DNA from 2 places in the Arthrobacter sp. A2-55 genome. Region 2 is predicted to be linked to the other one. Evidence: predicted binding sites of a transcription regulator. Region 2 holds the regulator's gene; the other holds the start of a gene.
What was found. The regulator HrcA, encoded in region 2, represses chaperone genes, less so after heat shock. The targets are predictions, from matches to a motif close to TTNGCACTCGNNNNNNNCGAGTGCNAA.
Positions count from the first base shown of each region.

Region 1: a site for HrcA is predicted at 4,230-4,256, ahead of groL (chaperonin GroEL). Genes of this name have one in related genera too.

Region 1 is NZ_JAJLOZ010000033.1:37,560-44,539, reverse strand. It holds partial or broken gene LPN03_RS10935 (threonine/serine exporter family protein) at 1-180, shown strand, start outside; gene LPN03_RS10930 (siderophore-interacting protein) at 211-1,065, opposite strand; gene LPN03_RS10925 (uracil-DNA glycosylase) at 1,134-1,799, opposite strand; gene LPN03_RS10920 (DUF3263 domain-containing protein) at 2,114-2,383, shown strand; gene LPN03_RS10915 (LytR C-terminal domain-containing protein) at 2,426-3,028, shown strand; gene LPN03_RS10910 (TM2 domain-containing protein) at 3,542-3,994, opposite strand; gene groL (chaperonin GroEL) at 4,419-6,047, shown strand; gene LPN03_RS10900 (ribonuclease HI family protein) at 6,137-6,980, shown strand, end outside.
Region 2 is NZ_JAJLOZ010000001.1:887-9,971, forward strand. It holds partial or broken gene LPN03_RS00005 (PhoH family protein) at 1-134, opposite strand, end outside; gene LPN03_RS00010 (GerMN domain-containing protein) at 459-1,472, shown strand; gene LPN03_RS00015 (16S rRNA (uracil(1498)-N(3))-methyltransferase) at 1,487-2,275, opposite strand; gene dnaJ (molecular chaperone DnaJ) at 2,278-3,405, opposite strand; gene hrcA (heat-inducible transcriptional repressor HrcA) at 3,457-4,470, opposite strand; gene LPN03_RS00030 (DUF3097 domain-containing protein) at 4,653-5,507, shown strand; gene LPN03_RS00035 (DUF4870 domain-containing protein) at 5,565-5,957, shown strand; gene hemW (radical SAM family heme chaperone HemW) at 6,138-7,367, opposite strand; gene lepA (translation elongation factor 4) at 7,364-9,085, opposite strand, start outside.

The DNA.
Region 1 (6,980 bases), on a different contig from region 2:
CGGGCCATGTTTGTCATGACCCTCACGCCCAACGACTCCGTGACGGGCGCCGTCGGCATCTTCAACGCCCTGGTGGTGATCCTGGCCGTCGCGGCCGGCGTGGTCCTGGGCGACAACATGGCCCGCCCGCTGACCCGCTCCAACGGCCAGAAGGACAGGCGCCGCAACCGCCGGCGGTAGAACCGCTGGCGCCGCAACCGCCGGCGGTAGTTAGAGGATCTGGCCGATGGGCTGCTTCTTTTCGGCCTGGAAGTAGTCCTCCGTGCGCCCGTAGGCCCAGTAGCCGGACAGGGAGACCTGGGAGCGGTCCAGTCCGCGCTGCTTGAACAGGACGTCACGCAGCTGCTTCATGTACTCCCGTTCGCCGTGGATGAAGGCATCCACGCGCCCGGCCGGCCATGTCCCCGAGGCCACGGCGTCGACCAGTGCCGTGCACCGGCCCGGGGTGGCGCCTTCGCGGAACAGCCAGGTGACGTCGACGCCGTCGGGCGCGTCAATTGGCTGGATGTCCGCCGCGGTGTCCACCTCAAGGTAGGCCAGCCCGGAGGCCCCGGCGGGCAGGGCCTCGAGGGCGGCCGCGATGGCCGGCAGGGCGGCCTCATCCCCGGCGAAAAGGTACCAGTCGGCATCCGGATTGGGCCGGTAGGCGCCGCCGGGCCCGGAAAAGATGATCCTGTCCCCGGGGGCTGCTGCCGCGGCCCACGGCCCGGCCAGCCCGGAGTCGCCGTGGACCACAAAGTCAATGGCGATTTCCTGCGCTGCCAGGTCCACCCAGCGGACGGTGTACGTGCGCGTGGCCGGCCACTGCTCGCGCGGCATGAACTCACGCAGGGCAAACACGTCCACCGGCTCCGCGTATTCCACGCCCGGCTGCAAGAAGTGGATCTTGACGTACATGTCCGTGGCATCCTTGGGCACAAACGCCGCCAGCCCGGGCCCGCCGGCCACCACGCGCACCATGTGGGGGCTGAGCCGTTCGGTGCGGACCACGGCCAGGGACACCTGCGTGCGGGGCTTGACGGCGGGGGCAACAAACGGTTCCGGGCTGGTGCCAGCGGGATTCACAAAATACTCCTGGGGGTTGGTGCCGCCGCGCGGCCGCGTGAGATGGGCCTAAGAATATCAGCCGCCGCTCAGGCCGCCGGCAGCGCCCAGTCGATGGGGGAGGCGCCCTGCGCGCGCAGTGAATCGTTGATGCGGCTGAACGGGCGCGAGCCGAAGAAGCCCCTGGACGCCGACAACGGGCTGGGGTGTGCCGATTCAATGATGGCCGTGCCGCCCAGCAGCGGCGCCAGTTTTTGCGCGTCGCGGCCCCACAGCACGCTGACCAGGGGCCGGTCCCGGGCCGCCAGCGTCCGGATCACGGCCTCGGTGACCTTTTCCCACCCACGACGGCGGTGCGAACCCGCCGCTCCCGGCGCCACCGTGAGCACCCGGTTCAGCAGGAGGACGCCCTGCCCGGCCCAGGCGCTCAGGTCGCCATGGGCGGCCGGCGGGATGCCCAGATCCGCCTGGAGCTCCTTGTAAATGTTGTTCAGGCTGCGCGGCAGGGGGCGCGTGGCCTTGTCCACGGCAAAGGCCAGGCCCACGGAGTGGCCCGGCGTGGGGTACGGGTCCTGGCCAACTATCAGCACCTTGACCCCTGAAAGGGGTGCTCCCAAAGCACGCAGCACACCGGTGGGCGGCGGCAGGAAGGAGGCACCGGCGTCGTACTCCCGGCGCAGCATGGTGCCGAGGCCGCGCAGCGTGTCCTCCTGGGGCGCAAGGGCCTCCGCCCAGTCCGGGGCCATGAGCGCCATGGGATGGGACGCCAGGGTTTCCAGGGCCTGCAGCTGGGCGCCGTCCCAACCGGCGGGGGAAGCGGGTTCGGGCAGTTCGAACAGTGCAGGCAGGGAATCCATGGTTCCATTCTCGCCCCCTGCCGTGCAGGCTTCATCCCTCCACAGGCGCGGCCCGCTGCCTGCCTGTCCACAACCTCCCAAATGACACTCGTGTGATTCGCCATTATCATGGTAGAAGGAGCGGTGCCTGCCGGGCGCGGCCGTGTGGACAGGAAAGAGAGCGTGTTGTGACGCAAGCAGCTGAACCCCTGCCACCTGCACACGGCGGAAACATGGTGCCGGATGCGGGCCGGGAGCACGGGCTGACCGAGCGGGACACGCAAATGCTGGCACTGGAACGGCAGTGGTGGAAGTACGCCGGGGCCAAGGAGCAGGCCATCCGCGACTTGTTCGACCTGTCCGCGACACACTACTACCAAATCCTCAATGCGCTGATCGACACGGAGGCCGCCCTGGCCCATGACCCCATGCTGGTCAAGCGGTTGCGTAGACTACGTACGTCGCGACAAAAGGCCCGGACCGCGCGCCGGCTGGGCAACTGACGCACGCCCTTACTGCCTCACCCACAAGGACAGCACTGCACTATGAGCAATTACCCGCGGGATGAATTTGACCGTGTCCTGGAGAACTCGGCCCGTCATGGCGTCCACCGTGCCTCCCTTGAGGCGCCGCCCCGGAGCCTGATGCCGCTCATGACCTTCGGTGTGGCAGCCCTGTGCATTGGCCTGCTGGCGTTCCTGATTGTGCCCAAGCTGAGCGGCAACCACGCCGTGACCAATCCTCCCGCGGCCGTGTCGTCGACCTCCGCCAAGGCCACCACGCCCAGCCCGCTGCCCTCCAGCGCCGCCCCCCACACCACGGCTGCCGCGGAAACGCCGACACCGACCCCCACGCCAACGCCCGACTCGGTCCTGAACAAGGCCACCCCCGTTGCGATCTACAACGCCACGGGCATCGGCGGGCTGGCGGCCAAGTATTCCGGAATAGTCATGACGGACGGCTGGACCGTGTCGCAGGCGGCCAACTGGGCGGGCCGGCCGCAGGGGGCGTCGTCCATTGTCTACAACGGCGTGGCCCAGAAGGCGAACGCCGAGGAATTGGGCAAGCTCCTGAACATCCCCACCCTGCTGGACAGCGCCGAAATCGGGACGCCCCTGGCTGTAATCCTGGGCCCCGGCGCCCAGTAGCCCGCAACTGGGCCGGGTTGGGGTCCGCCGATTTGTACGCTGGATTCAGGACGGGTTTGGCGCCGGGAGTCCCGAGCGTTCCGTCCAGGCTGAGTGCACGACGCCGGGTCCCCGCCCTTCGCTTGCGGCCACGTTGCGCTTGCGGCCACGTGGGGAAGACGAAGCCCCTTCGCGTAGTTGGCATGTGGCGACGGCGGGGGAAAGCAGCCGCAAGCCAAGCCCTGCTCGCCGATAACGGGGCCAAACCGCCGCAAGCTGGGCTCTGCTCGCCGATAACGGGGCCACTCCGCGGTGCCGGGGTATCTTGTCGGTGCGTTCGCGGGTTCGCCCCGCAGTTTAGAAATCTGCCCGGGGACCCACCGTTCTCATGGCTTGCCCCTGGTTCGGCGGGGTTCGGCCTCACTGCGCGGCACCCCGCGTTCACCTTTTACCGCCGACAGCACAGATATGGCGGGCGAACTGATGGTTCGCCCGCCATATCTGCGCTGTCGTCATGCGATTGCGCCCGTGAATTCAATCCTTCAGCGGTACACCGTTTGCGTCGCGCTTGAAGGGATCTGCGCCGACAAGGATCATGATGCCTTCGATAAAGCCCCAGATGCCGCCGAATCCGATGGTCACAAATGTCACGACGATCTGGATGATGCCGATCTTCGTGTAGCCAAGGTAAAAGCGGTGGATGCCGAGGCTGCCCAACAGGATGCCCAGTATGCCGGCCACGATCTTTGACTTTTGCTCATAGCCGGGCTGCTGGAAGCCGGGCTGCTGCGGGTAGCCCTGCTGCTGGTACGGCTGGGCCTGGTAGGCAGGGGGTGCCTGGTCCATGGGCTGCTGGTACGGCTGTTCCTGGTAGACCGGAGGTGGCGGTGCATCGGCATAAGCTGCCGGAGCTTCGGGGGCGGGAAATGGGGGAGCCGGCGCGGGCTCTGGTTCTGCAGGCAAATCGGGGTTTTGGTTCTCACTCATGGTGACTCCTTCAGTGGTGCCGTTGATGTTGGTGAACGGGTGCATTGAGTTCGTATGTCACAGGTGCGGAATGCGATGCTGCACGCCCCACGCTAGCCGGTTGTGTTGGCCCGGGGAAGTATTTGCAAGATGGCGGCGGCCGTTCGTGGCAGAAATGGCGCAGCATTCCGTTCGCCGTCAGCACATCGGGACAATCCGCGCTTGCACTCTAGGGTGTCGAGTGCTAATTATTGACTTAGCACTCTGTGGTGGTGACTGCTAGTTCCTAGCCAGGCAGCCGCCGTCGGAGGTAATAACTTTCCTCATGTGGTGAGGATTCCGCTGCCGGGGTGAAATAGATCGCCGGTGCCGGGTCCGTCCGTCGCGGGCACCACTGTGGGGAACAAGAGTCCAAAATGACTGTCCCGAAAGGACTGAAGCCTAAATGGCCAAGATCATTGCATTCGATGAAGAGGCACGCCGCGGCCTTGAGCGGGGCCTGAACATCCTCGCCGACGCCGTCAAGGTCACCTTGGGCCCGCGCGGCCGCAACGTCGTTCTCGAAAAGAAGTGGGGCGCCCCCACGATCACCAACGACGGCGTTTCCATCGCCAAGGAGATCGAGCTGGACGACCCCTACGAGAAGATCGGCGCCGAGCTGGTCAAGGAAGTTGCCAAGAAGACCGACGACATCGCCGGTGACGGCACGACGACGGCAACCGTGCTGGCCCAGGCACTGGTCAAGGAAGGCCTGCGCAACGTTGCGGCCGGAGCAGACCCGCTCTCGCTCAAGCGCGGCATCGAGAAGGCTGTTGCAGCCGTCATCGAGCAGCTGCTGATCTCCGCCAAGGAGATTGAGACGAAGGAAGAGATCGCGGCCACGGCCTCCATCTCCGCCGGCGACACCGAAATTGGCGCACTCATTGCCGAAGCCCTCGACAAGGTTGGCAAGGAAGGCGTCATCACTGTCGAGGAGTCCAACACCTTCGGCCTGGAACTGGAACTCACCGAAGGCATGCGCTTCGACAAGGGCTACATTTCCGCTTACTTCGTCACGGACACCGAGCGCCAGGAAACGGTCCTCGAAGACCCGTACATCCTGATCGTCAATTCCAAGATCTCCAACGTCAAGGACCTGGTTGCGGTCCTGGAAAAGGTCATGGCGTCCAACAAGCCGCTGCTGATCATCGCCGAAGACGTTGAGGGCGAGGCCCTGGCCACGCTGATCGTGAACAAGATCCGCGGCCTGTTCAAGTCCGTTGCTGTCAAGGCCCCCGGCTTTGGCGACCGCCGCAAGGCACAGCTCGCTGACATCGCCATCCTCACCGGTGGCCAGGTCATCTCCGAGGAAGTCGGCCTCAAGCTGGAGAACACCACCCTTGACCTGCTGGGCAAGGCCCGCAAGGTTGTTGTCACCAAGGACGAGACCACCATTGTTGAAGGTGCCGGCGAAGCCGACGCCATCGCAGGGCGCGTGGCGCAGATCCGTGCCGAGATCGAGAACTCCGATTCCGACTACGACCGCGAGAAGCTGCAGGAGCGCCTGGCCAAGCTGGCCGGCGGCGTTGCAGTCATCAAGGCCGGCGCGGCAACCGAAGTTGAGCTCAAGGAACGCAAGCACCGCATTGAGGACGCAGTCCGCAACGCGAAGGCTGCCGTTGAAGAAGGTATCGTCCCCGGCGGTGGCGTTGCCCTGATCCAGGCCGGCGTGAAGGCCTTCGACAGCCTGAACCTGGAAGGCGACGAGGCCACTGGTGCCAACATCGTCAAGGTTGCCATCGACGCCCCGCTGAAGCAGATCGCCTTCAACGCCGGCTTCGAGCCCGGCGTGGTTGTCGACAAGGTTCGCGGCCTGCCCGTGGGCCACGGCCTCAATGCCGCCACCGGCGTGTACGAGGACCTGCTGGCTGCCGGCGTCAACGACCCGGTAAAGGTGACCCGTTCCGCACTGCAGAACGCGGCGTCCATCGCCGGGCTGTTCCTGACCACCGAAGCCGTAGTGGCCGACAAGCCCGAAAAGGCTGCACCGGCTGCCGGCGGCGGAGACGACATGGGCGGCATGGGCGGCTTCTAGCCCTCAGCTGCCAGCACCAGGGCGCACTTTCCACTTCGGAAGGTGCGCCCTGGCGTTTAAGTATCGGTGGCATCTGAAAGTATGGACATATGACTATTGTTGCGGCAGCCGACGGTTCGGCATTGGGAAATCCTGGCCCCGCGGGCTGGGCCTGGTACGTGAACGACGACTGCTGGCGTGCAGGGGGCTGGCCGCACGGCACCAACAACATGGGAGAGCTCATGGCAGTGCTGGACCTTTTCCTCTCCACCGCCCATGTCCCGCAGGAGCCGCTGCACATCCTGTGCGACAGCCAGTACGTCATCAACTGCGTGACCAAGTGGATGCCGGGCTGGAAGCGCAAGGGGTGGCGGAAGTCCGACGGCAAGCCGGTGCTCAACGTGGACCTGCTCAAGCAGATTGACGCCGCCATTGTGGGCCGCAATTTCACGTTCGAATGGGTCAAGGGCCACGCGGGCCACGACCTCAACGAGGCTGCCGACGACCGTGCCCGGGATGCGGCCACGGCGTACCAGGGCAGGCGCGCCCCCGACGAAGGCCCGGGCTTTCCCGGCGCGGCAAGCGGCGGGCCACAGGCGCCGGCACCCGCTTTAGTGCAGGCTGACGTTCCCCCTGTAACCGCCGCAGCAGCACCCGCAGCGGGGCCGGCGGAGGCCGTGGCGCAGCTCGATTTATTCTCCAGCCTCGACGATGAGCCGGACCCCGCCTTTGCCCCGTCCCCGGATGGCGGCCTGGGCATCCTGGTGGAGCTGGAACGCGAGCTCATGGACCCCGAGGTGCGCGCCGACCCCACGAGGGTGGGCCGCCTGCTGCACCGCGACTTTGTGGAGTTCGGCGCTTCCGGCCGTTCCTGGTCCCGCGAGGACCTGATTGTCTCCCTCGCCGAAGAGGACGGCAGCCCGGCCACGCTTGACGTCCTGACGCTTGACAGCG
Region 2 (9,085 bases):
AGCGTGGCCACCATCTGCTCCCCCGAGGCAAAATTCACTATTTCCGTACGCATGCCGTCCACGGAGTGCGGAAAATCGCCGCCGCGTTCCGCATCGGCAAACTCGTCATGCCGGCTGGCTGTAGTTTCTGGCATATGTTCGGCCGTCCCGGGCCTTCAATCGCTCCTTCGTAGGACCGGCGGCTTGCCGGCTGCACTGTTCAACTATTGCTGCGTTTAATCTTAGTGCACGGCACCCCCGTTCTGCCCTTGCAGGCCCGCCCCGGTAAGCACCCAAAGTGTCTCGATACGGTTTCAGTTCACTGTGAAGTTGCCGTTCCCGGGCAAACCCTGCCTTTCATGTGCCAAGCTATTTGGAGGATCGGAGCCAGGGGGGCGCCCGGAACGTGGTCCGGCCATTCCCGGAACATATCCTGACCCTCATTCATGACTTCTATTTTAAGCGAGCCAGTTACCCGCATGCCTGACCTTCTGCCCCGTCCACACGCGCCGTCCGGCGAGCCCGTGGAGCAGTTTCAGCGTGCTTCCCGGAGGACGGCGCCGCGCAACCGCCACGCGGTGCGACACCACGCGGCCTGGGCGGCCCTTGCATTGGGCGCCGCACTGGCAGCCACGGGCTGCACGGCGGGGACCGTGAGCCCCAAGGACGCCGTGATGCCCTCCACGGCCGGCAGCTCGGCAACGGGACTGACCACCAGCGCACCCCTGGAAACCCCCACCACCACCCAAACCAGCCCCGTGTATTGGCTGGGGCACAGCAACGACGCCGTCTATTTGTACCGCGAGTTCCAGCCAACGCCCGGCACCGACGATCCGATTGTTGCCGCGCTTCGGGCCATGATGACGACCAAGCCCAAGGACCCGGACTATTTTTCGGTTTGGGACAAGCCATCGCGGATTGGCGCCTCGATCTCGGCCAAGAATGTCATCACGGTGGACGTGTCCTCGGACGCTTTCGCGCAGAAAGTGGACACCGGGATTGCCCAGCGCTCCATTGCCCAGCTGGTGTACACGGCCACGGCAGCCGCATCCATGGCTGGACTGATCGACCCTGCCGCCACCGTCCAGGTCTCCGTGCTGGTGGACGGGCACACCGGCTACCAGGCGTTCGGCCACGTCCCGCTGACAAAACCGTTGACGCGCGATGCGGGTTTTGTGGCGCCCGTGTGGATCGTTGACCCCGGCAACGGTGCCACCTTCAAAACGCTCCCCCTCAAGGTGTCAGGGCAGGCCATGTCCCCGTCCGGGACGCTTGGCTGGGCCCTGGCCCCCATGGTGGACGGCAAGGCGTCCGGGCCAGTGCTCACGGGCACGGTGGCCATCCCGCAGGGGCCCGACAAGCTGGGAACGTTCAACTTCAATGTGGTTCCCCCGCTGGGAAGCTACGAACTCTCAGTGTTCATCGCGGACCCCAAGGCCCCCAACGGCCGGGCGGGCGTGGACACCAAGGTCGTGACGCTGACGGGGCACTGAGCCGCCGGCAAGATCTACCAGCGGCCCAGTTCCTGGCTCAGCAGCACGACGGCGGCCGGCCCGGCCGTGGACGACCTCAGGACATGCGTGCCCAGCAGGGCCGTGCGCGCTCCGGCGTCAATGAACATGCGGACCTCGGCGGCACTCATGCCGCCCTCGGGCCCCACAACCATTACGATCCTGCCTGTTTCGCCGCCACTGTCCGGCCCACCGTCCGGACCGCGGGCCGCCCGCCAGGCACGGACCAACCCTGGCACGGAGTCCACAGCATCCTCGTGGAGAACCAAGGCAAGCCCGGCCGAAGCAATCAGCTCCACCAGCCCTGCCGTGCCCACCAGTTCGCCAACCCAGGGGATGCGCGAGCGCCGGGCCTGCTTCGCGGCCGTGGCCACCACATTGCGCCATTTGGCAGGGCCCTTGACGGCCTTGTCCATCTTCCAGCGGACAATGGACCTCTCGGCCTGCCAGGGGACGACGCCGTCCACACCCAACTCCGTGGCCGTTTCAATGGCGAGTTCGTCCCGGTCAGCCTTGGCCAGGGCCTGTACCAGCACCAGCTCAAACGGTTCCCGGGGGGTTGGGAGCACGTGCTCAACCCGCACCCCCAACTGGTCCCCGGCAGCAGCCGTGACGGTGCAGACCAGCCGCAACCCTGCGCCGTCGCACAGGTCCACAGGCTCACCCGGGGTGAGGCGCTTGACGGTGGCGGCGTGGCGGCCCTCCGCCCCGCCCAAGGTGAACGTTCCGCCGGCGGCAAGTGGCGCGAGTTCCTCCGGCGTGGCGTAGAAGACGGGGTTGCTCACGGCTAGAGGTTGCCGAGCTTGTCGCGGAGCTTGGCAAACATGCCGCCGCTGTTGACCAGCTTTCCTTCGGTGAACGTTTCCCCGCGCAGGGCGGCCAGCTGCTTGAGCAGTTCTTCCTGGGCGGCATCCGGCTTGGTGGGGGTTTCGACATGGACGTGGACCATGAGGTTGCCTCGGCCGTACCCGCGCAGGTGCGTCACCCCGAGGTTGCGCAGGTTGATCACCTCGCCTGCCTGCGTGCCCGGCTTGATGCTGATGGGCTGCTCGCCGTCGAAGGTCTCCAATGTCAGTTCGGTGCCCAGCGCGGCCGCGGTCATGGGCACGCTGAGGGTGGCGTGGAGGTCGTCGCCCTCTCGCAGGAACGCCGGATCGTTGTTGACCTTCATCTCCACGTACAGGTCCCCGGCGGGTCCGCCCGCGGGGCCGGCCTCGCCCTGGCCGGCAAGCTGGATGCGGGTGCCGGTGGAGACGCCGGCCGGGACCTTGATGGTGAGGCTGCGGCGGTTGCGCACGCGGCCCTCCCCCATGCACTCGTTGCAGGGATCCTCGATGCGGGTGCCGAAGCCCTGGCAGGAATTGCAGGTGGCCAGCGTCATGACATTGCCCAGGATGGAACGCATGGGACGCTGGATCTGCCCGCTGCCATGGCAGACATCACACGTGATGGGGTGGGTGCCCGGGCGGCAGCAGCTGCCCTCGCAGGTGGTGCACAGCACGGCGGTGTCGATTTCAAGTTTCTTGTTGACGCCAAACACTGCCTCGCGCAGTTCCACGCGCACGCTGATGAGCGCGTCCTGTCCGCGGCGGGTGCGTGATGCAGGCCCGTGGCCCTGTCCACCGCCACCGCCGAAGAAGGTTTCAAAGATGTCCTGGAAGGCGAAGCCCTGGCCGTCAAAATTGCCAGCGCCGGAGTCGTGGCCGTTTTCGTTGCCCGTGGTGTCGTAGGCGCGGCGCTTCTGCGGGTCCGAGAGCACCTCGTAGGCGTGGGTGACGGCCTTGAAGCGGTCCTGTGCGTCAGGGGCGTCGTTGACGTCGGGGTGCAGCTTGCGCGCCAGCTTGCGGTAGGACTTCTTGATTTCTTCGGCGGTTGCGTCGCGTGAGACACCCAGTGCGTCGTAATGGTTGGTCAAAGTCTTGCTCTCTTTACGTGTGGCTAGTTCGAGGTCAGTTTGGGAGGCCGGTCAGCCGGCCAAAATTCGTGACAGGTACCGGGCCACGGCCCGGACACTGGACATGGTGTTGGGGTAATCCATGCGGGTGGGCCCCACCACGCCCAGCTTGGCGTTTTCGCCCGCGCCGTAGCTGGTGGCCACCACGGAGGCTTCCGCGAGTGAGGTGTGGGTGTTTTCACGGCCTATGCTCACGGCCATGCCGAGGGAATCCTGCGCCATTTGTTCCAGGAGCCGCAGCAGCACCACCTGCTCCTCCAGGGCATCCAGGACGGGGCCTATGCTCAGCGGGAAATCACCATTGGAGCGGGCCAGGTTGGCGGTGCCGGCGAGCACGATGCGGTCCTCGCGGGCAGCCTGGGCCAGTTGCGCCAGTCCATGGGCCAGCTTGGCCGCCACGTCCTGCTCTTCAACCGGCACCGTGGCGGGCACCAGCCCCAAGGCGGCGGAAAGGTTGCCCACGGACACGCCGTGCACCCCGGCCAGGAACGCCTGGCGCAGGCCGGCCAGCATGGTCTCCCCCACCGGGACTCCGACGTCGATCACCGACTGCTCCACCTTGCCCGAGGCAAGAATCAGCACCAGCAGCACCTGGCGGGGGCCCAGCGACACAAATTCAATGTGGCGCACTGTGGTCTTGGCCGAACGCGGGTACTGGACAAGCGCCACCTGGTTGGTCAGCTGGGCCAGCGTGCGCACGGTGCGCTCCAGCACGTCGTCGAGGTCCGTTGAACCGTCAAGCAAGACGGCAATGGCCCGCCGTTCGGCGGCCGACAGCGGCTTGACCGAGGAAATCTGGTCCACGAACAGCCGGTACCCCTTGTCCGTGGGGATTCGGCCCGAACTGGTGTGGGGGGCAACAATGAGCCCCTCCTCTTCCAGCGCGGCCATGTCATTGCGGATGGTGGCGCTGGAAACGCCCAGGCGGTGGCGTTCCACAAGGGCCTTGGAGCCCACCGGCTCGCGCGAATGAACATAGTCCTCCACAATTGCCCGCAACACTTCAAGCTTGCGTGGTTCGCTCATTCCCGTCACCTCCATCACGGCCCTGAATTGGCACTCTACCCATTCAAGTGCCAAGTCTAATACTTTCCGGCCCCCGGTTCCCGGCATGGCACCGCCCGGCGCCCGCGGCCGCGCGCTAGCATGGGGTTTTCAACACGCCGCCGCACGCCGCGGCAGCGAAGACGGCAGGGGAAAGCACCATCGTGGAGTACAACAACTGGGGCCCGGCGGAACTCGCCAGGCCCGCGGCCCGCACCCTCCGCAAGGTTGAAGCCACCCGCGGTCTCGTGGTGGAGGACGTGCAGACGGGATGGGTGGGCGCCGTGGTGCGGATTGAAAAGTCCGGCGGCATGCACATCATGGAGCTGGCCGACCGCAGGGAAAAGGTCAGGGCCTTCCCCCTAGGGTTCGGCTTCCTGGTTGAGGGCGAGCCCGTCGAGCTGGTGGCGCCCGTTGTCGCCGCCGCTCCCAGGAAGCCGGCCCGCACGGCCTCCGGCTCCGTCAAGGTGGAAGGGCTCCGCGCCCGGACAGCGAAGGCCAGCCGGATCTGGGTGGAGGGCAAGCACGACGCCGAACTAGTGGAAAAGGTGTGGGGCGACGACCTGCGTGTTGAGGGCATCGTTGTCGAACCCCTCCGCGGCATCGACGAGTTGGCGGCCGCCGTCGAGGATTTTGCCCCCGGACCCAACCGGCGCCTCGGGGTGCTGGTGGACCACCTGGTGCCAAACTCCAAGGAATCCAGGATTGTGGCGAATCTCATGCGATCGCCCGCAGCGAAAAAGAATGTGCTGGTGGTGGGCCATCCCTATGTGGATGTCTGGCAGGCCATCAAGCCCGCCACCCTCGGCATCCCCGCCTGGCCCGTGATTCCGCGGTCCATGGAATGGAAACTGGGCATCCTGCAGGCGTTTGGCTGGCCACACACCACAGCCGAGGACATTGGACTGGGCTGGCAGCGGCTCCTGTCCCGGGTCCACAGCTACTCCGACCTTGAACCGTCCCTGTTGGGACGCGTCGAAGAAGTCATTGACTTCCTCACGGCACCCGTATCCTTGTAGTGGCGCCGGCATTCTTCCCGGCATGGAACCATCGGCTTTTTTGAGAGGCAATTCCACGTGAGCAATCCGGCGAACCAATTCAACGTCCCGGCCAAGCCCCCACTCACGCCCACAGAAGACAAGCAGTGGGCGTTCCTGTCCCACTGCGGCGGCATCCTGGGCTGCATTCCCTCCGCCCTGATATACAAATTCATGGCCGGGCGCGGCCCGTTTACCGCCCAGGAATCCCGTGAGGCCCTCAACTTCACCCTGCCGCCCACCGTGGTGGCACTGGTGCTGAACCTGCTTGCCTTCATCGTGAACATCATCAACCCCGGTGCCGGCACGCCGTTTTCACTGCTGGCGCTGCTCATCTGGGTGTTCCTCACGGTGTGGTCCGTCATTGCCGCCGTCCAGGTCAACAAGGGCAACCCCTACCGCTACCGCTGGAACCTGCGCCTGGTCAAGTAGTTCGGAGCGGCCGCCCGCCCGGGATTGAGTGCAGGCGCCGGAGCCGAAGCGGGTGGCGCCGGCCCGCCATTTTTCCGGCGACTATCCGACGCGTCGGCCGCGGGCGGCCATTTCTCTACCTTTACCTCGCCTACAAAAAATGCCGGCTCCGGCGCCGATACCGGATCAGAACCCGCCCCGTCAGTCCAGGAGGGCCCGCGTTACTGCGTCGCCGAGGAGGCGCCCCTTGAGGGTCAGCACCAGGGTGCCGTGGAAGGCCTTGGCCGGGTCCACCAGTTCGCCCGCAATGAGCCCGGCCACGGCCTTGCGTGCGGCGGGGCCAAGCGTGTCCAGGGGCAGGCCCTCTGACAACCTGGAGGTCAGCATGATGCGCTCCATGGCCCGGGTGGCGCCGTCGAGGGTTTCCCGCCCGGCCGCCGGCGATTCGCCATTCTCCAGCCGGTTGGCGTAGGCGGTGGGGTGCTTGACGTTCCACCAGCGAACGCCGCCCACGTGCGAGTGCGCGCCGGGGCCGATCCCCCACCAGTCATCGCCGCGCCAGTAGGCAAGGTTGTGCCGGCAGGCGTCATCCGGCGTCCGTGCCCAATTGCTGACCTCATACCAGGACAGGCCCGCTTCCTGGAACAGGGCATCGGCAAGTTCGTACTTGGCCGCGTGGTCGTCGTCGTCGATGTTGGGGACCTGGCCGCGGCGGATCTGCGCAGCGAGCTTGGTGCCCTCCTCCACGATCAGGGAGTACGCGGAAACATGGTCCGGCCCATAGGAAAGCGCCGTCCGCATGGACGTCTCCCAGTCAGCCATGGACTCCCCGGGAGTGCCATAGATCAGGTCCAGGCTCACCTGCAGCCCGGCCTCGCGCGCCCACTCCACGGCCTGCGGCACGCGCTCCGGGCTGTGGGTGCGGTCCAGGACCTTCAGGACATGGGGCACGGCGGACTGCATGCCGAAGGACACGCGCGTGAACCCTCCGCGGGCCAGCTCCTGCAGGGACTCCCGGGTGACCGAGTCCGGGTTGGCCTCCGTCGTGACCTCGGCGCCTTCCTCCAGGCCCCAGTGCTCGACGGCGGCGCCCAGGATCGCAGTCAGGTCGCCTGGTGCGAGCAGGGTGGGCGTGCCGCCGCCGAAGAACACCGTGCTGAGTTTGCGTTCCGGCAGGCCGGATGCGGCCAGCGCGCGGGCGGCAAATTCGACCTCGCGCACGGCCGTTTGGGCGTAGGCATCCTGGGAGGCGCCCCCGCCCAGCTCCGTGGCGGTGTAGGTGTTGAAGTCGCAGTAGCCGCAGCGCACGGCGCAAAACGGGATGTGCGCGTAAAGGCTGAACTTGCGCCCAGCCGCGCCGACGGCAGCCTGCGCGGGCAGGATGCCGTCGGCCGGGGCCGGATCGCCCAAGGGCAGTGCACTGGGTGTCACTTCTTGGACTTGTCCTTCGAGGATTCGCCGGTGGTCAGGGCGGCAATGAACGCCTCCTGGGGAACCTCCACGCGGCCCACCATCTTCATGCGCTTCTTGCCTTCCTTCTGCTTTTCCAGCAGCTTGCGCTTGCGGGAGATGTCGCCGCCGTAGCACTTGGCAAGGACGTCCTTGCGGATGGCGCGGATGCTTTCACGGGCAATGATGCGTGCACCGATGGCGGCCTGGATGGGCACCTCGAACTGCTGGCGGGGAATGAGTTCGCGCAGCTTGCCGGTCATCATGACGCCGTAGGCGTAGGCCTTGTCGCGGTGTGTGATGGCGCTGAACGCATCAACCTGCTCACCCTGGAGCAGGATGTCGACCTTGACAAGGTCCGCGACCTGGTCGCCGTCGGCCTTCCAGTCAAGGGATCCATAGCCGCGCGTCTTGGATTTGAGGATGTCGAAGAAGTCGAACACGATCTCGGCCAGCGGCAGGCGGTAGCGGATCTCCACCCTGTCCTCCGAAAGGTAGTCCATGCCGCCGAGGATGCCGCGGCGGCTCTGGCACAGCTCCATGATGGCGCCGACAAACTCATTCGGGGCCAGGATGGTCGCCGCCACCATGGGCTCGCGAACCTCGGCGATCTTCCCTGACGGGTACTCGCTGGGGTTCGTGACGTGGATGACCTTCTTGTCCTCCAGCGTCACCTGGTACTCCACATTGGGCGCCGTGGAAATCAGGTCCAGGTTGTGTTCACGCTCCAGTCGCTCCCGGGTGATTTCCAGGTGCAGCAGGCCCAGGAAGCCGACGCGGAATCCGAACCCGAGGGCTGCTGACGTTTCAGGCTCGTAAATGAGCGCGGCATCGTTGAGCATGAGCTTTTCGAGGGCGTCACGCAGCACCGGGTAGTCAGTGCCGTCCATGGGGTACAGGCCGGAGAACACCATGGGCTTGGCATCCTGGTAGCCGCCCAGCGACTCTGTGGCCGGCTTGTTGAACGTGGTGACGGTGTCCCCCACCTTGGACTGGCGCACGTCCTTCACGCCGGTGATGAGGTAGCCGACCTCGCCCACGCCGAGCCCCTTGGAAGGGGTGGGCTCAGGGGAACTGACGCCGATTTCAAGGAGTTCGTGGGTGGCCCGCGTGGACATCATCTGGATTTTTTCGCGGGGGCTCAGGCTGCCGTCAATCACGCGGACGTAGGTGACCACGCCGCGGTAGGTGTCATAGACGGAGTCGAAGATCATGGCCCGGGCCGGTCCGTTGGCGTCGCCGACAGGCGGCGGCAGCTCGCGGACAATCTGGTCCAGCAGCGCCTCAACGCCCATGCCCGTCTTGCCGGAAACCTGCAGCACGTCCTCCGGCTTGCCGCCAATGAGGTTTGCCAGCTCCAGTGCGTACTTCTCTGGCTGGGCCGCCGGGAGGTCAATCTTGTTCAGCACCGGGATGATGGTCAGGTTGTTTTCCATGGCCAGGTAAAGGTTGGCGAGGGTCTGCGCCTCGATGCCCTGGGCGGCGTCAACCAGCAGGATGGCGCCTTCACAGGCCGCCAGCGACCGGGAGACTTCATAGGTGAAGTCGACGTGTCCCGGGGTGTCGATCATGTTCAGGCAGTACGCGGTGCCGTCCACTTCCCACGGGATGCGCACCGCCTGGGACTTGATGGTGATGCCGCGCTCACGTTCAATGTCCATGCGGTCCAGGTATTGCGCCTTCATGTCACGCTGCTGGAC